One region of the Pseudoalteromonas undina genome, then DNA from elsewhere that is predicted to be linked to it. Evidence: riboswitches for the same ligand, from Rfam matches in the RefSeq annotation. Region 1 holds a riboswitch; the other holds the start of a gene.
The links. A riboswitch is a leader RNA that binds a small molecule or an ion and turns the genes downstream of it on or off. The one in region 1 is predicted to bind cobalamin.
Positions count from the first base shown of each region.

Region 1 (7,640 bases):
GCCTTTTTACCATGGCCAACACAGCGTGCAACCACACCAAAACCAGAGGTTGATTTACCTTTGCCATTACCAGTAATAACCTGAAAAATGCCTTTTTCTTGCTGTGCCGCTGCTACTCGAGCATCAACTTGTTCTTTTACTTTTTGCTGGCGCTGTTGGTGCTTGTCGTTTGTTGATTCAGTCATTGTTATGTCCTTGGTAAATTTTAATAATTTGTTCAATGTTTAAATGTGTTTGGCACATTTCAGCGAGGCGTTCTAGCTGGCGCTCGCGATGTTCATTGATGCTGATAGCACTAATTTCACTGTCTGGTTTTAGCCACTTTAATAGCAGTTCTGTAGCGGCTGCGTTGTCAAATAAGCCATGTAAATAAGTACCAGCAATAGCATTATCATCACTAATAAAACCATCAGTTTCAAAGCCATTTGGGTGTTTGTTAAAGCGAATAAGTGGTTTGTTGAGCGCTTGACCTTTACTGATCCCAGCATGTATTTCGTAACCCTGACAAGCAACCTGCTGCTGGTTTAAATTGAGTATTGCATTTACTTGGCTTAGCACTTTTTGCTCACCCAATAACGTATCAAAATCGCTAAGCGCTAACCCAGCTATTTGCCCTAATGATGATTCCACCGCATTAGGGTCACAAATCGTATTACCTAGCATTTGCATACCGCCGCAAATACCCAATACTTTGCCACCATAGCGTAAATGGCGTTTTATTTGCTGATCCCAGCCTTCATTTTTTAAAAATACCAAATCGCTAAGTACATTTTTACTGCCAGGCACAATAATTAAATCAACATCAGGAATTGTTTGAGTATGGCGCACATAGGTTATATTTATATGTGGGTGTAATCGCAGTGCATCAAAATCGGTATGGTTACTAATATGAGGCACTAGCAGCACCGCAATATTAATGCTGGCTTCGGTCACATTATTATCTATGGCAACGGCATCTTCGGCATCAAGTGCTAAATCGTGTAGGTAGGGTAACACCCCTAACACAGGTTTACCTGTGTACTCTTCAAGCCAATCTAACCCGCCTTGTAATAGGCTAATGTCACCACGAAAACGATTAATCACAAAGCCTTTTACCCGTGCTTGCTCTGATTCGCTTAATAGCGCCAAAGTCCCTACTAAGTGAGCAAACACACCCCCTTTATCAATATCAGCAATAATAATAACCGGGCAATCGACCTTTTCGGCGTAGCCCATATTGGCGATATCGTTTGCGCGTAAGTTAATTTCAGCTGGGCTACCAGCCCCTTCAACCAACAATAAGTCAAAGCGTTTAGCTAAACGATTATGCGAGGTTAATACCGCTTCCATAGCCACTTTTTTATAGTCATGGTAAGAGTCGGCTTCCATATTGCTGATAGCCCTACCATGAATAATAACTTGCGCGCCGGTATCACTATTGGGTTTGAGTAATATCGGGTTAAAGTCTATTTCAGGTGCTACTTTTGCTGCAACGGCTTGTAATGCTTGGGCTCTACCAATTTCACCGCCATCGTGAGTTACGGCACTATTAAGCGCCATGTTTTGCGGTTTAAACGGCGCAACATTAACACCTTGATTGGCAAACACTCTGCAAAGCGCTGCAACTAAGGTGCTTTTACCCGCATCTGAGGTAGTGCCTTGTACCATTAGTGTTTTCATTATTGAACCACCAGCTGGCGCTTACGAAAATACAATATACTTAAAAAGAATAGACTGCCGATAGCCGCCGTGATCACCCCGATTGGCAACTCTTGATTACTTAATAGTGAGCGAGCGAGCACATCGACCCACACCATAAATATTCCCCCGACTAACCCGGTCATTAATAATCCAACGCGGCTACCTTGAGAGATAAAAAAGCGCACTATGTGTGGCACCATCAAGCCAACAAAACCAATACCACCACAGTTGGCAACTAACACGGCCGTGATCAACGAGCTTAAAATAAGCATTAAAATTCTAAAACGATGTACTCTTACGCCAAGCGTTGTCGCACTTTCATCGCCTAACAACATGGCATTAAGCTGGCGCCTAAAACCCAACATGATTATTGTACAAACTATAATGACTAAGACAGGTAACAGCAGCGACTGCCACTGTGCTTTAGCAAAACTACCTAAAGTCCAAAATAAAATAGCCGCGACCGCTTGTGGATCGCTCCAATAAAGTAGCAAACTAGTAAAAGCACTAAATAAAAATGATAGGGCTACCCCCGCCAATAACATCGATTCAACTTGGGCATTACGCTGGCTGCCAGCAATTAAAATTAATAATCCCATCGCCACTAAACTACCGGTTAATGCCGCCCCAGATAGCGCTATACCCGCCCCAGCTCCCACAAAAGACATTAGTATAACCACACCTAATGAAGCGCCGGACGAAATACCAAATAAATAAGGATCTGCTAAGGGGTTACGGGTGACTGTTTGTAGTATTAAACCTGCAATCGCTAAGCCACTCCCAGCTAAAAAAGCCAGTAAAGTACGTGGCATTCTTAATTCAATAATAATACGGCTGGTAAATGAAGCCTCGTTTGAAAAGGTTAAGCTTTGGTAAACATCAGCGAGCGACGTGGGTGCCGCACCAAAACTCAGTGCAATAAATAAACTTAATAGTGCGCATAGTAGCGCAGCGATTAATGCAACGGTATGGTTAGAAAAAACCGTCATATTATTGGTATCCATAATAATAAGTAATATAAGGAATAGCCTCACCCGAAGCTGCTGATTGAGGGTGAGTGCTCACTTGTGCACAAACGCCAAACACCTCATCCAGCATCTGCTCAGTGACCACTTTATTTGGCTTACCTGCATCAACAACTTTTCCATTTTTAATAACCACTAACTCATCACACATAGCAGCAGCTAAATTTAAGTCATGAAATGACGCAAATACCGTGATCCCTAGAGATTTAGCCAGCTCCATCAGTTGAATTTGATATTTCACATCAAGGTGACTAGTTGGTTCATCCATAATAAGAAGTTGCGGTTGCTGCACAATAGCGCGGGCAATAAAGGCTCGTTGCTTTTCACCGCCAGATAGCGAATCAAATAATTGAGTACTATGAGATTCAAGCCCCACATGGCTAATAGCCTGAGCTATTTTTTGTTTATCTGCTTGGGTGGTCGAACTGAATAGCGTTTTATGTGGCGTAAGCCCTAGAGCCACAACATCGAATAACGAGAGGTTAAATTGCGACGGTGTTTCTTGTAGCACAACGGCAACTTGCTTGGCGTAGTCTTCGCTTTTTAGTTGCCAAATATCGGTGTTATTAAATTTAACCTCTCCCGCTGACGGCTGATTAAATCGATACAAGCAACGCAGTAAACTCGATTTTCCCGCACCATTAGGACCAATTAAGCCAACAAACTTGCCACGCTCAATACTCAAATTAATTTGCTCAAGGATTAAGGTGTTACCCACTCGCCAAGAGACATTATTAACGGTTAGAAGTGCAGTTTTTTTAGCGGTTTGAGTGTGCAAAAAATTATCCTAGGCAGGGAAAACCCACACTCAGTACCACAAGTACCAAAAAGAAAATGAGTTAACCCGCTCGTTATATGAAGTTTTAAGGCACTTGTATCTGACTTACAGTAAAACTGATTACAGTTACGGGTATAGTTGAGGAGTTTCACCTCATTCCAAATGCTTGGCTATTATGCGCAGATAAGTAAATAATTTAAAGCAAAAAAAACCGCACTCAGCTGAGTGCGGTTAAAAGGGAGTGTTTTAACTGAGGTTTAGTTAAAACTTATATTCCATACCTAAACCTAGGTAATCTTGGTCAACGTTGTTGTCCATATCAAAACTTGAGTAAAAGCCAAACACCTTAAGATTTTTGTTTAGCTTGTGATCAACACCTACCGATACTGCACTTTTATCATCGCTGTCATCAAAATCCATTGTTTGATATTGCACTTTAAAAGTGTTGCTACCCATTAGGTAAGCTGCATTCACTAAGTAACCGTCAGCTTCAGCGCTACCGTCTACTTTTTCTTGTGTTTGGTACATTGCACCAAGTCTAAAGTCTTCAATTTTACCTTGAACTGTTGCACGTACTACGTCGTAACCATTTACTTCACTATCAGCAGCAACAGCAGCATATACAGCGCTCTTTTTAAGGCCAGCATCACCATAAGTTAACGCCACTGAGTAACCATTTTTGGCATCTTTATCATCTTCTGCAATAAATGAAGCTAATACTTTAAAGCCTTCATATGAGTTTGAAGCGTAAGATACTGAGTTACCTAAGCGGTTTTCACCTTTAAAAGTGTTTTTAATATCACCTTCAAGGTCATTAAATAAATCAAGTTTACCTTGCGCCTGCTTTAGCGCTGTATCGTTACGGCCTATTACTACCTGACCAAATGAACCTTTAAAACCTACATATTGATTACGTGCTGAAATATTATCTTTATCGCCTTTTGAGTCAGCATCCGACACATCAACCTGAAATTCAAACTTATAAACAGCTTCTAAACCGTCTGAAATTTTTTCAGACCCTTTAAGTCCGAAACGAGATGCATTACTTTTAATTTCAGTAAACGACCCTTCACCATCGTCAGATGATTGAACGGTTACATTCGCTTTACCGTAAATGTCTACTTCTGCAAGCGCATTAAAAGATAAACCACTAAGTAAGGCTAAGCATAAGCTCGATTTTGCAAATTTCATGTTATTTCCTCGATAATCACAATAGACTAATTTTTAAAACAGCAGCAGTGTGTCACCACTAAATGACAAAAATATTACAAAGGACACATTTTTGTCTTTTTAAGTTAATAAAACTGCATTAAATCTGAAATCAAAATAACATCTAAAATATACCGCTTAACGACTACTTACTTTGTTTCAATAAACTCGGTGTCATTTGCGACAGCAAATTAACCAGAGTTTCTATTAACTCTTTCTGTTCGTTATCTCTATGATAGGCAACAAATACATCTCTTGACGTATTTTCTACCCCTTTTACATGAAAAAGTTCGCCTTTTTCTAAATGATCTTTAACTAATACCTGTGGAATAAACGCACTACCGCCACATTGCAGTATTAAATCAAGCGCTATACGTCCGGTACTGGTTCTAAAATAAGGCGGCGTTTTACCGGTAAATTGACGGGCATGCCAAAGAGAAAACGTAGTTCCCCAATCAACATAAACATATTGATTATCAAAAAAGTTATCGCCTGTTGCGGTGTCGTAGCCACTAACCGGAATAATAGGTAGTTCACAAATTCGTTCAACAACGAGTTCGTCTACTTTTGGTGGATCAAATAAAATGGCTAGATCAAGGGTGCGCTCTAATAGTAATCGAGTGCTCTCTTGTTGTGCTTTTACCTCTGCCACCAAAGATACACCGGGCATAGCCGATACTATATTTGTAATACCAAACTGTAAAAACGCATCCCAAATATTAGGAGTCCCAGCCAAGCTGATTTGCTTATGCATATTATCTGCAAGTGCAACATCCACTTTGGCCCTTTGCATTCCAGTAATAATCATTTGAGCATGCGGCAACAAGCGCTCACCAGGGGCGGTGAGTTGAATATTATTGCGCTGGCGAATAAATAAATTTACGCCTAAGCCCTGCTCTAATTGACGAATTCGAAAACTCACTGCAGACTGCGTTATGTATAGGTTTTCTGCCGCTTTACCAAAATGGCGAGTACGCACCACTTCAACAAATGTTTTTAATAAATCTATGTCCAATTTTTTATCCTCACGATAAAAATTTTTTGTTTAAAAAAATAGCGATTATGTACCATACTCCAGCTAATAATTGGTATGAGGGTACAGCTATGAGCAATGATATTTCACTACTTCGTCAAGCATTTGTTAGTCAACGTCAGTTTTATGATGATCAAAACTTTCCACGCGGATTTAGTCGCAGCGGACACTTTACCCTGTTAGAGGCAAGTATTTTAGAACAGCACGGTGTTGTTTTAAAAAGCTTGTATAACAAAGCAGTTGAGCCACAAAACGAACATCAGCAACAATTTGTAAATGCGGTTAGTGGCATAGTAGAGCCAAGCAACCCCATAGAGCGAGCATGGGTTAAATACTTAAAGTTAACAACCTGCAAAACAAAATTTCATACATTATTTGGTCGCTCAAAAATTTCAGGGCCAACACCAATCAGTCAAGATTATTACTCTGAGGCAGACAATCTATAAGTCATTACAATAGTTGCTTTTTGGCGTTTTAGCAGTTACAACTTGTATAAGCAAACATTTTTGCAAAATTTAAACAGGCTGCCACGTGACGCACAGAATACTTATTGTTGAAGACACCCCCACTATTGCGCGAGTGCAAAAGCATATCGCGCAAAAAATTGGCTATGAAGTTGATATTGCCCAGTCGCTGGCTGAGACTAAAGAGCTAATAAGTAAACATGCTTATTTTTGCGCAGTCGTTGATTTTATATTGCCTGATGCCCCGCAAGGGGAAGCGGTTCCCTGCACGATTGCAGCAGATATCCCTACCATTGTTATGACTGGCAATATCGATAATCAAACTCGCGACACCGTCGAAAAGTACCCTATTATTGATTACATTATCAAAGGCAATAAACAAGCTTACGAATATTTAGAAAAGCAGCTTTATCGCCTACCTCGCAATAAGCAAGTTAAAGTACTGGTTGTTGATGACTCAGCGTCTACACGCCAATATATTTGTAATTTATTAACACGTCATAAATACCAAATATTACAAGCAGCCGATGGCCTAGAGGCACTTAAAGAGCTTGAAAATACCCCTGACATCTCTGTGATTATCATAGATAAAGAAATGCCTAATATGGGCGGTATTGAGCTGTGTAATGAAATTAGGCGCATTTATAGTAATGACGAAAAAGCTATTATTGGTATCTCAGGCGCTACATCGTCTAATTTGTCTGCCTTATTTTTAAAAAATGGGGCAAATGACTACTTGTATAAACCTTTTAATAGTGAAGAATTTTACTGCAGGTTAAGCCAAAACGTCGATATGCTAGAGCATATCGAAACTATAAAGCGCCAAGCCAATACTGACTATTTAACTAAACTCCCTAATCGCCGTTACTTTTTTGAAGAGGCTAATAAGTCATTAAAGCAGTTTAAAAAAGCAAAAGCACCAGCCATGTTAGCTATGCTTGATATTGACCATTTTAAAGCTATTAATGATACCTATGGCCATGATGCCGGAGATGAAGTGCTTAAAGGGCTTGCGATATGCTTTAATAAATATTTTGAAAACCAATTGGTTGCCCGTTTAGGCGGAGAAGAATTCGCGGTATTTTTTACTGAGCTAACCGAACAGGAAGCGCTAAAACGACTAGAGAGCTTCAGGCTTTTTATTGAGCTTAACAGTCATGAATTCAGTCAAGCAAACATCAAGTTTACGTTATCGATAGGCTTCAGCCACAGTGAAACCTATCAAATTGACGAACTATTAAAACAAGCCGACTTAAAGCTCTACAAAGCCAAAGAGTCGGGTCGTAATAAAGTGGTTTAGTTTTTAAACCACACCAGAGGCTACAATGGCCGCTTTTCTGCGTTTTCGCGATTGATGGTATGAGTCCCAACTAAAAATAGCCAGTGCACTCCAAATACACGCAAAGGTAATTACGCGCTCAGCATCAAACACCTCACCATAAAATACCACC
Region 1 is NZ_AHCF03000003.1:242,427-250,066, reverse strand. Features, by position in the region: gene cobO (cob(I)yrinic acid a,c-diamide adenosyltransferase) at 1-185, opposite strand, end outside; gene PUND_RS04720 (cobyric acid synthase) at 178-1,659, opposite strand; gene PUND_RS04715 (FecCD family ABC transporter permease) at 1,659-2,669, opposite strand; gene PUND_RS04710 (ABC transporter ATP-binding protein) at 2,671-3,483, opposite strand; cobalamin riboswitch at 3,558-3,695, opposite strand; gene PUND_RS04705 (porin) at 3,745-4,674, opposite strand; gene PUND_RS04700 (LysR family transcriptional regulator) at 4,838-5,707, opposite strand; gene PUND_RS04695 (MaoP family protein) at 5,797-6,171, shown strand; gene PUND_RS04690 (GGDEF domain-containing response regulator) at 6,257-7,489, shown strand; gene rarD (EamA family transporter RarD) at 7,493-7,640, opposite strand, start outside.

Region 2 (7,640 bases), 1.9 Mb from region 1:
CATTTAGGCGTGTTAGAGGGGTACTCAGTGTTTGTTCTGGTTACACGGGTGGACATACTGATAACCCAACCTACAAAGCCATTTGCACAGGCAACAGCGGACATGCCGAAGTGGTTAAGGTTGAATTTGATTCTAGTGTGATAAGCTTTGAAACCTTACTCGCAATGTTTTTTACCTTGCATGATGCCACCCAGTTAAATCGCCAAGGTAACGATATAGGTACTCAATACCGCAGCGTTGTGTATTACCATGATCAGCAACAACAATTGCAAACACAGGCCGTTATTGCAGAGCTGCAAACTCATGTTAGCGAGCCTATAGTAACAGAGGTAAGCCCAGCAACCACTTTTTACCCTGCTGAAAGTTTTCATCAAGACTATTACAATGAAAACCCAGAACAAGGCTACTGTAGTATTTTAATTGCGCCTAAGTTGCACAAGTTTGAAACCGAATTTAGCGAGTTTTTAAGTGAATAAAGTGCTTTAAAGCGCTAACCAAATAGCCCAGCAATTTGCTGGGCTATTTGTTTTTCGGCAACTAAAAGTGATAATTAAAACTGATAATTTGCCCCCACAAAGAAAGTTCTTCCTGCGCTGTTATAACCTAATAGCTCACCACTGGCAGCAAACCCTGTTGCTGCAGTAAAATATTCCTTATCAGTAATATTTTCTATTCGAGCAGCTAACGACAAATTATCGAGCAACTGGTAATTGGCTGCTAAATTAAATACCGTATAGTCAGCGAGTTCAGAATCATAATACGCAATTGATGGACGCGATGAGCGATACTGCATATCTAAACTAGCATCAAAATCGCCCCATGACTTAGCGAGTTGATAATTAAACGACTCTGAAGGCCTGCGTGGTAAATCTGTATTCGTCTTTTCATCTGTAGCATCTAAAAAACTAACATTAACAGAGTGTTCAAAGCCTAACGCTGAAAACTCAGCCGATAATTCTATCCCCTGCATAGATACTTTATCTATGTTAGTTGCAATATATTTACCTGAGTCTGCATCATAATTATTACTAATTAAATTATTGATACGGTTATCGAAAATAGCAATATCATAACGTCCCCATTGAGTTTCTAGGGTAACACCAAACTCATTGTTTAAGGCTTCCTCTGGCTTAATATTATTATTTGGTAGATAGTATGGGCTGTTAGTTACAAACGCATTAATTAAAGACGGCGCCCTAAATGCGGTGCCATGATTTAAACGTACCGTTACATACTGATTCGCTTTATATCCAAGCCCAGTACTGTAAGTATTGGCACGGCCGTGAAAGTCATAATCATCGGTTCTGATAACCGCATTTGCTAACCATTGTTCATGACTATAAAACGCGCCTATAAACAATGCGTTGTTATCGCGTTTTTCTTCTGATGACGTTGCTGACGAGTTTGATAAATCCTCAGACAAGTAATTAAAACCACCTGATAAATCAAGCTCTTTCGTTAGGCTATAAAGCCCTCGGTATTCAAACTCAACACGCTCTGTGCTATACACTTGCTGAACATCGGTGCCAGTTTGAGTATTTTCTTCTTGCGATATACTCAATGAAGTACTTTGGGTATATATTTCTGAGGCTTTTTTCCAGCCTAGCTTAGCGGTATAGTTTTCAAAATCGTAGGCATCGTTACCCCATGCGTTATCATACTGCGCTTCACCTTCACTGTACTGAGACTGTAAGCTCAACTTACCTAGTTCAGCCAGTTCATACGCTAAATTAAAGCCAATGTTTTTATTTTTGTAGCCATCATCATCGTGATCTTTGGTGTATTCAGCCACAGGGTCTTTGCCAGTAACATCAAAACCATCTGTCTCTTCATAGCCTAGATTATAATTAAAGCTAAGCGCCTCTTTTGCAAGCCCACCAGCAAGCTGATAATTACTGTAACTATGACTGCCCAAAGTAGCCGAAAGCGTATTATTTGAGGCTTTACGGGTAATGATATTAATTACTCCGGCTACCGCATCAGAGCCATAAATAGCTGCTCTGGCACCTTTAATAACTTCAACACGCTCGATACTATTAACTGGAATATTAGTTAGCGATACACTACCTGAGCTTGCATCGCTCACTCTTACGCCATCAACCAATACTAAGGCATATTTAGCGCTAGCACCGCGAACAAATATATCTGCTTTTTGACCTAATCCGCCGTTACGGACAATATCAATACCAGCAATGGTATTTAATATTGCAGGTAAGTCTCGGTAATTCGCTTTTTCAATATCAGCGCGGTCGACAACTGCCACACTTGCTAATACATCATTTATAGGTTGTTCAAATTTATTTGCAGTAACGGTTATTCTTTCAATTGTTTGCTCTGCAGATGCAGAAAAAGACAGCGCAGCCGAAATAGCCACACCCAATGCAGTTTTATTTATCATGATGTTCCCTATCTCTGCCCACCGCAAAGATGTTAATAAGTAAGATTACATCAAGGCCGGTCTCCGGACTCAGTTACCATAATTTAATACAGCATAACTTTACCGTTGCGGGGGCAGTGTTGGGATTGACTTCATCAATGAAAACGCACCAACTTCCCGATTATCCTACTAAAAAAATCACACCGTTGAAGTGTTTAGCAAGCACCTTGAAAATAGGCAGCTATTGTTATCTGTTTACTAAAAAATGTCAACGGACGTCTAAACATCTACAAATCGGGGTTTGGGGTTCGATGCTCGATGCTCGATGCTCGATGCTCGATGCTCGATGCTCGATGCTCGATAATTATCATAGGTCCAAAAATAAAAAAGCCAAACAATATAACGTGTTTGGCTAAATACATGTTGCTTTGAACTAAGCGCCTATAGTGCCTAGCTCGAAACAATAAATTAATCGCGGAAGTTTTTAAACTGAAATGGCTGACCTAAATCGGCAGTGCGTACAACTTGCATAGCAGCTTGTAAGTCATCACGCTTTTTACCCGTTACGCGTACTTCTTCGCCTTGAATAGCCGCTTGCACTTTTACTTTAGAATCTTTAATGGCTTTTACTACTTTTTTAGCCATATCTTTTTCGATACCCTGCTTTAGTGCAACGTTACGAAAAACATTTTTGCCTGCGCGAGAAATCTCTTGAAGTTCTAGGCTCGCAACATCCATTCCACGCTTTGAAACTTTTCCAGCTAAAATATCAAACAACTGCATAACCTGAGCATCTGCTTCAGCTTTTAATTTAATTGTTTTATCGTTTAATTCAATTGAGGCATCGACCCCTCTAAAATCAAATCGTGTTTCTAATTCACGATTGGCGTTATCAACCGCGTTTTGTGCTTCGTTCATTTCTACTTCAGATACAATATCAAATGAAGGCATGATGTTCTCCTAACTAGCTAATCTTAATTTTATGCGGCAATTATAACGTTAAAATGATAAATCTTTACATTTTTCTGCATCTTGTTCAGGTGCGATACTAATTTAGTTTGATATACTGAGGCTTCTTTTTTATACGATTTTAGGATTTTTTGTGACGAGGCGTGTTTACCAAGCTATTTTTTTAATTAGTATTGTCGCATTTACCTTCTTATTTGCTAAAGAGGTAAAAGGGGCTGCAAACTTATTTCCGCATGTAGATAAAGTGGCGCATTTTGGTATTTTCTTTTTACTTGCCATTATAATGGATAAAGCCTTTAAACTGCCGTTATATGCACAAATATTGCTGTTAGCCGGCTATGGTGCCGCAATAGAAATTATGCAAGATAGCCTCCCTTACAGACAAGCATCACTGGCCGATTTTGTTGCCGACTTTATTGGTGCGGCGAGCTACTTTTTAGCTAAAGCCCTATTAACACTGCGTAAAAAGAAGCATTATGGCTAACATACTCGTTGTTGGTGATGGTGCTATAGGCTTGTTATTTAGTCATTTCTTAGCTAAATATCACACAGTTTATGTTCTTACCAAAAAAGGCACAGTAAATACTCGCTTTTACAGCCACAGTAACGCTGCGTCTGAAAAAATTAACGCCACTTTCATCTCACAACAGCAATTAGCCCAAGCTCCCGAGTTTGACATTGTTTTATTCACTGTTAAAGCGTTTGCAGTGCAACAAGCCTATGCCCAAGTAAAGCCTTATCTTGGTAATAATACCCATATTGTACTGAGTCATAATGGCATGGGTAATGTTGAACAATTAAATGCACAGTTAACACAGCAGCAGTCGTTGTACTTTTTAACCACCAGCATGGCTGGGTTCAAATCAAACCCTAATATTGTGCAGCATACCGGAAATGGACAAAGTGTATTAGGGGGCTGTAATCAACTAGCTATGCAAAATCTTCAACAGTTTAGTGCGCAATTACACACTATTCCGCAATTAATTGTCAGCAACAATATTGAGCAACTTAGGTTTGAAAAGCTACTAGTTAATATTGCCATAAATCCATTAACCGCTCTGTACAATATAAAAAATGGCCAGTTGCGTGCGCCACAGTTTAATAGCTCAATTATTAATTTATTAACAGAGGCGTGCCATATTGCGACCGCGCTTAAACTTAATATTAAGCTTATCGATGCTCTCGAGCGCGCCTACAAGGTAATGAGTTTAACGACAGAGAATTACTCATCTATGCATCAAGACGTTTTGCATAATAGGCAAACTGAGATCATGGCAATTTGTGGTTATATTAGTGAGCAAGGCAAGCGACATAATATTGCGACCCCGTATAACGACGCTTTACTTGCTGAAATTCTGACAAAAAAAAGCGCGGAATAAATCCGCGCTTTTAAAATATTTAGCCATTAACGACGATAGACTTTTACAGTGGTAAAGCCTTCTTCGTGAAGAATAAGTGCTTGTAACTGGCTCATTACCCCTTTTTGGCAATATAAGTAATAGTCTTTACCTTTAGGTAAATCACCAAACTTAGTTGCTAAACGGAAAAACGGTAAATGAATAACTTCAATACCATCAATTTCAAGCGGAGCGGCATCTTCTTCCTCAGGTGAGCGAATATCAACAACAACCGCTCCCTCTGGTAACTCTGTAACTGACTCAGCTTCTTTAAGCTCTTGCTTAGCTTCAACATCGATATCGCGCACATCCATAACACGGGCGTTATCAATAACGGTATTTAATACATCAAAATCAAACTTCTCTTCTTCTGCTTTAATGACTTCAATTTTGGCTTTAACCGTCGGCTTTTTAGAGATCACACCACAGTATTCAGGCATCGTTTCTGCCATTTCTGCAGTGCCTATTTGGCGCGCTATATTAATGATCTCTTGCTTATCATGTTGGATAAGTGGACGTAAAATCAGCGTTTCGGTTACACGGTCAATCACACTTAAGTTAGCTAAGGTTTGGCTAGACACCTGACCTATACTTTCACCCGTTACCAAAGCTTGAATATTTAGTTTTTCAGCAACGGCACTACCCGCTCGCATCATCATACGTTTAAGCACAACACCCATTTGGCTGTTCTCAACGTTTTCTAAAATTTCCGCAACAACTGGTTCAAAATCAACAGTAATAAACTTAACTTTATGCGTAGAGCTGTATTGTTTCCATAGGTAGTAGCTCGCTTGCTTAACCCCAATTTCGTGGGCAGCACCACCTAAGTTAAAGAATAAAAAGTGTGTACGAGCGCCTTTACGGATCATCTGATAACTGGCAACGCCAGAATCAAATCCACCAGACATAAGCGATAATACATCGTCTTGTGTTGGCAGTGGAAAGCCCGCCATTCCTAAATGGGTTTGCGTCACTATGTAGGCTTTTTCGTCTTTAATTTCTAAACGAATCGTTACCTCAGGGCGGCTTAGCTTTACTCGAGCTCCTTCAACATGTTGATTAAGCCCGCCACCAACGTAGCGCTCTAGTTCAGTTGAAGTAAAATCATGTTGACCTATGCGCTTAGCACGTACACAAAAGGTTTTACCAATAATAGTGTGGCCAACTAACGCAATGGTTTTTTGATAGATGTCATCAAGGGTTTTAAAGTCTGTTTCGGTCACTTCAATAAACTGTACGATGCCAGGAATGCGCTGCAAGCTATCAATAAAATCAAGGCGAGTTTGAGCATCATCTAGTTTTGTAACAACTGAAATATTATCCCAGTTATTACGTACTTGTACTTTTTCGTCAACACGACGCAATACAATTTTAATGTTATTTTCTAACACTTTGGTAAAGCGTTTACGGACTGAACGGCTTTTAATGGCTATTTCAGGGTGAAGTTTGACGATAAATTTAAGCATAGTTCAACTCTTAGACTGCGGGAATTCGCGCACCCAGGCATTGGGCGCGGCGGATTATAGCAAAAAATTTAGCGCCTAGGAACTAACCAACTCAACAGGCTTAAGGATTCTGGGGGGCAGCATTTGCTAAAAGTGCGTACTTGTCTCTTAACTGATTAATTTTATTTGCGCTTTTTTCTGTACTGTAAGCCTTAAATAAAGTCAGTACTTTTACAATGCCAGGGTAAATATCTTGCTCAACCAGCACACCACTTAGTCTTCTTGCTTTCATATAGGGTGTCCAAAAGCTAACCGTTAATTTTAGCGTATGAGCAAGTTCAATGGCATCTTGTTCATCAATGGCAATAATTTCACTATCCCGCAAGGCCAAAATGATGTTACGTACCTGCTCAAGTAATTCCTGCTGAAAATCAATGTAACCCTGTTTTAAATGGCTATCGCGAGCAAGAATATCGCCAAGGTTGTCGTAAAAAAAATGATAGCGCCACATTAATTCAAATAGCGAATCTAAATAAGGGCCAAGATGCTCAAAAGCATCGTCGCCTTTATCAACTGGCTTAAAGTGAGTACTTAAATGATCACGATAAAGTGCAAATATATGGCGAATAATGTCTTCTTTATTTTTAAAGTGGTAGTAAAGATTACCCGGACTCATGCCTAAACTCGATGCAATATGATTAGTTGATATTGCTCTTTCACCATGTTCATTAAACAATGAAATACTGGTTTGAATTATTTTATCCTTGGTATTCATATACTCATTACTCAATTTTCGAAAATACGATGCTGCATTAAAACAATCCACTAGTATAAACAAATAGTCAGCGTTAAAACAATCAAGGCATGAAGTTCTTCACAATTTACTTACAAGGCTGCTTTGCACACTAAACACTGCTACACTACGGCTAAAAATAATAACACAGTAAATATTATGAAAGTGACCGCAATCTACCCAGGCACATTTGACCCTCTTACCAACGGCCACACTGATTTAATTCAGCGTGCGGCTAAAATGTTCGATACCGTTATTGTTGCTATTGCTCATAACCCGAGTAAAAAACCGTGTTTTACTTTAGAAGAACGCGTTGATTTAGCAAATGAAATTTTAAGCCATTTAGATAATGTAAAAGTGATTGGCTTTTCAGGACTGCTGGCTGATCTCGCTCGTGACCATAACGCAAATGTATTGATTAGAGGTATAAGAGCGGTTTCTGATTTTGATTATGAATTTCAGCTCGCAAATATGAACCGCCGTTTAAACCCTGATTTAGAAAGTGTATTTTTAACACCTGCTGAGCGTAATACCTTTATATCATCAACGCTCGTAAAAGAAGTTGCACGCCATAACGGGGATGTGAGTGAGTTTGTTGATAGCATAGTAATGAAAGCATTGCAGTCGAGGCTAGGGAAAACCAAGCATTAATAATTTTT
Region 2 is NZ_AHCF03000003.1:2,112,553-2,120,192, forward strand. Features, by position in the region: gene msrA (peptide-methionine (S)-S-oxide reductase MsrA) at 1-476, shown strand, start outside; gene PUND_RS13385 (TonB-dependent receptor domain-containing protein) at 551-2,398, opposite strand; cobalamin riboswitch at 2,436-2,601, opposite strand; gene PUND_RS13390 (YajQ family cyclic di-GMP-binding protein) at 2,846-3,328, opposite strand; gene PUND_RS13395 (VanZ family protein) at 3,480-3,830, shown strand; gene PUND_RS13400 (ketopantoate reductase family protein) at 3,823-4,725, shown strand; gene thiI (tRNA uracil 4-sulfurtransferase ThiI) at 4,752-6,209, opposite strand; gene PUND_RS13410 (TetR/AcrR family transcriptional regulator) at 6,310-6,963, opposite strand; gene coaD (pantetheine-phosphate adenylyltransferase) at 7,141-7,632, shown strand.
Region 2: linked by a shared signal. The riboswitch ahead of PUND_RS13385 (TonB-dependent receptor domain-containing protein) and the one ahead of PUND_RS04710 (ABC transporter ATP-binding protein) in region 1 are both predicted to bind cobalamin.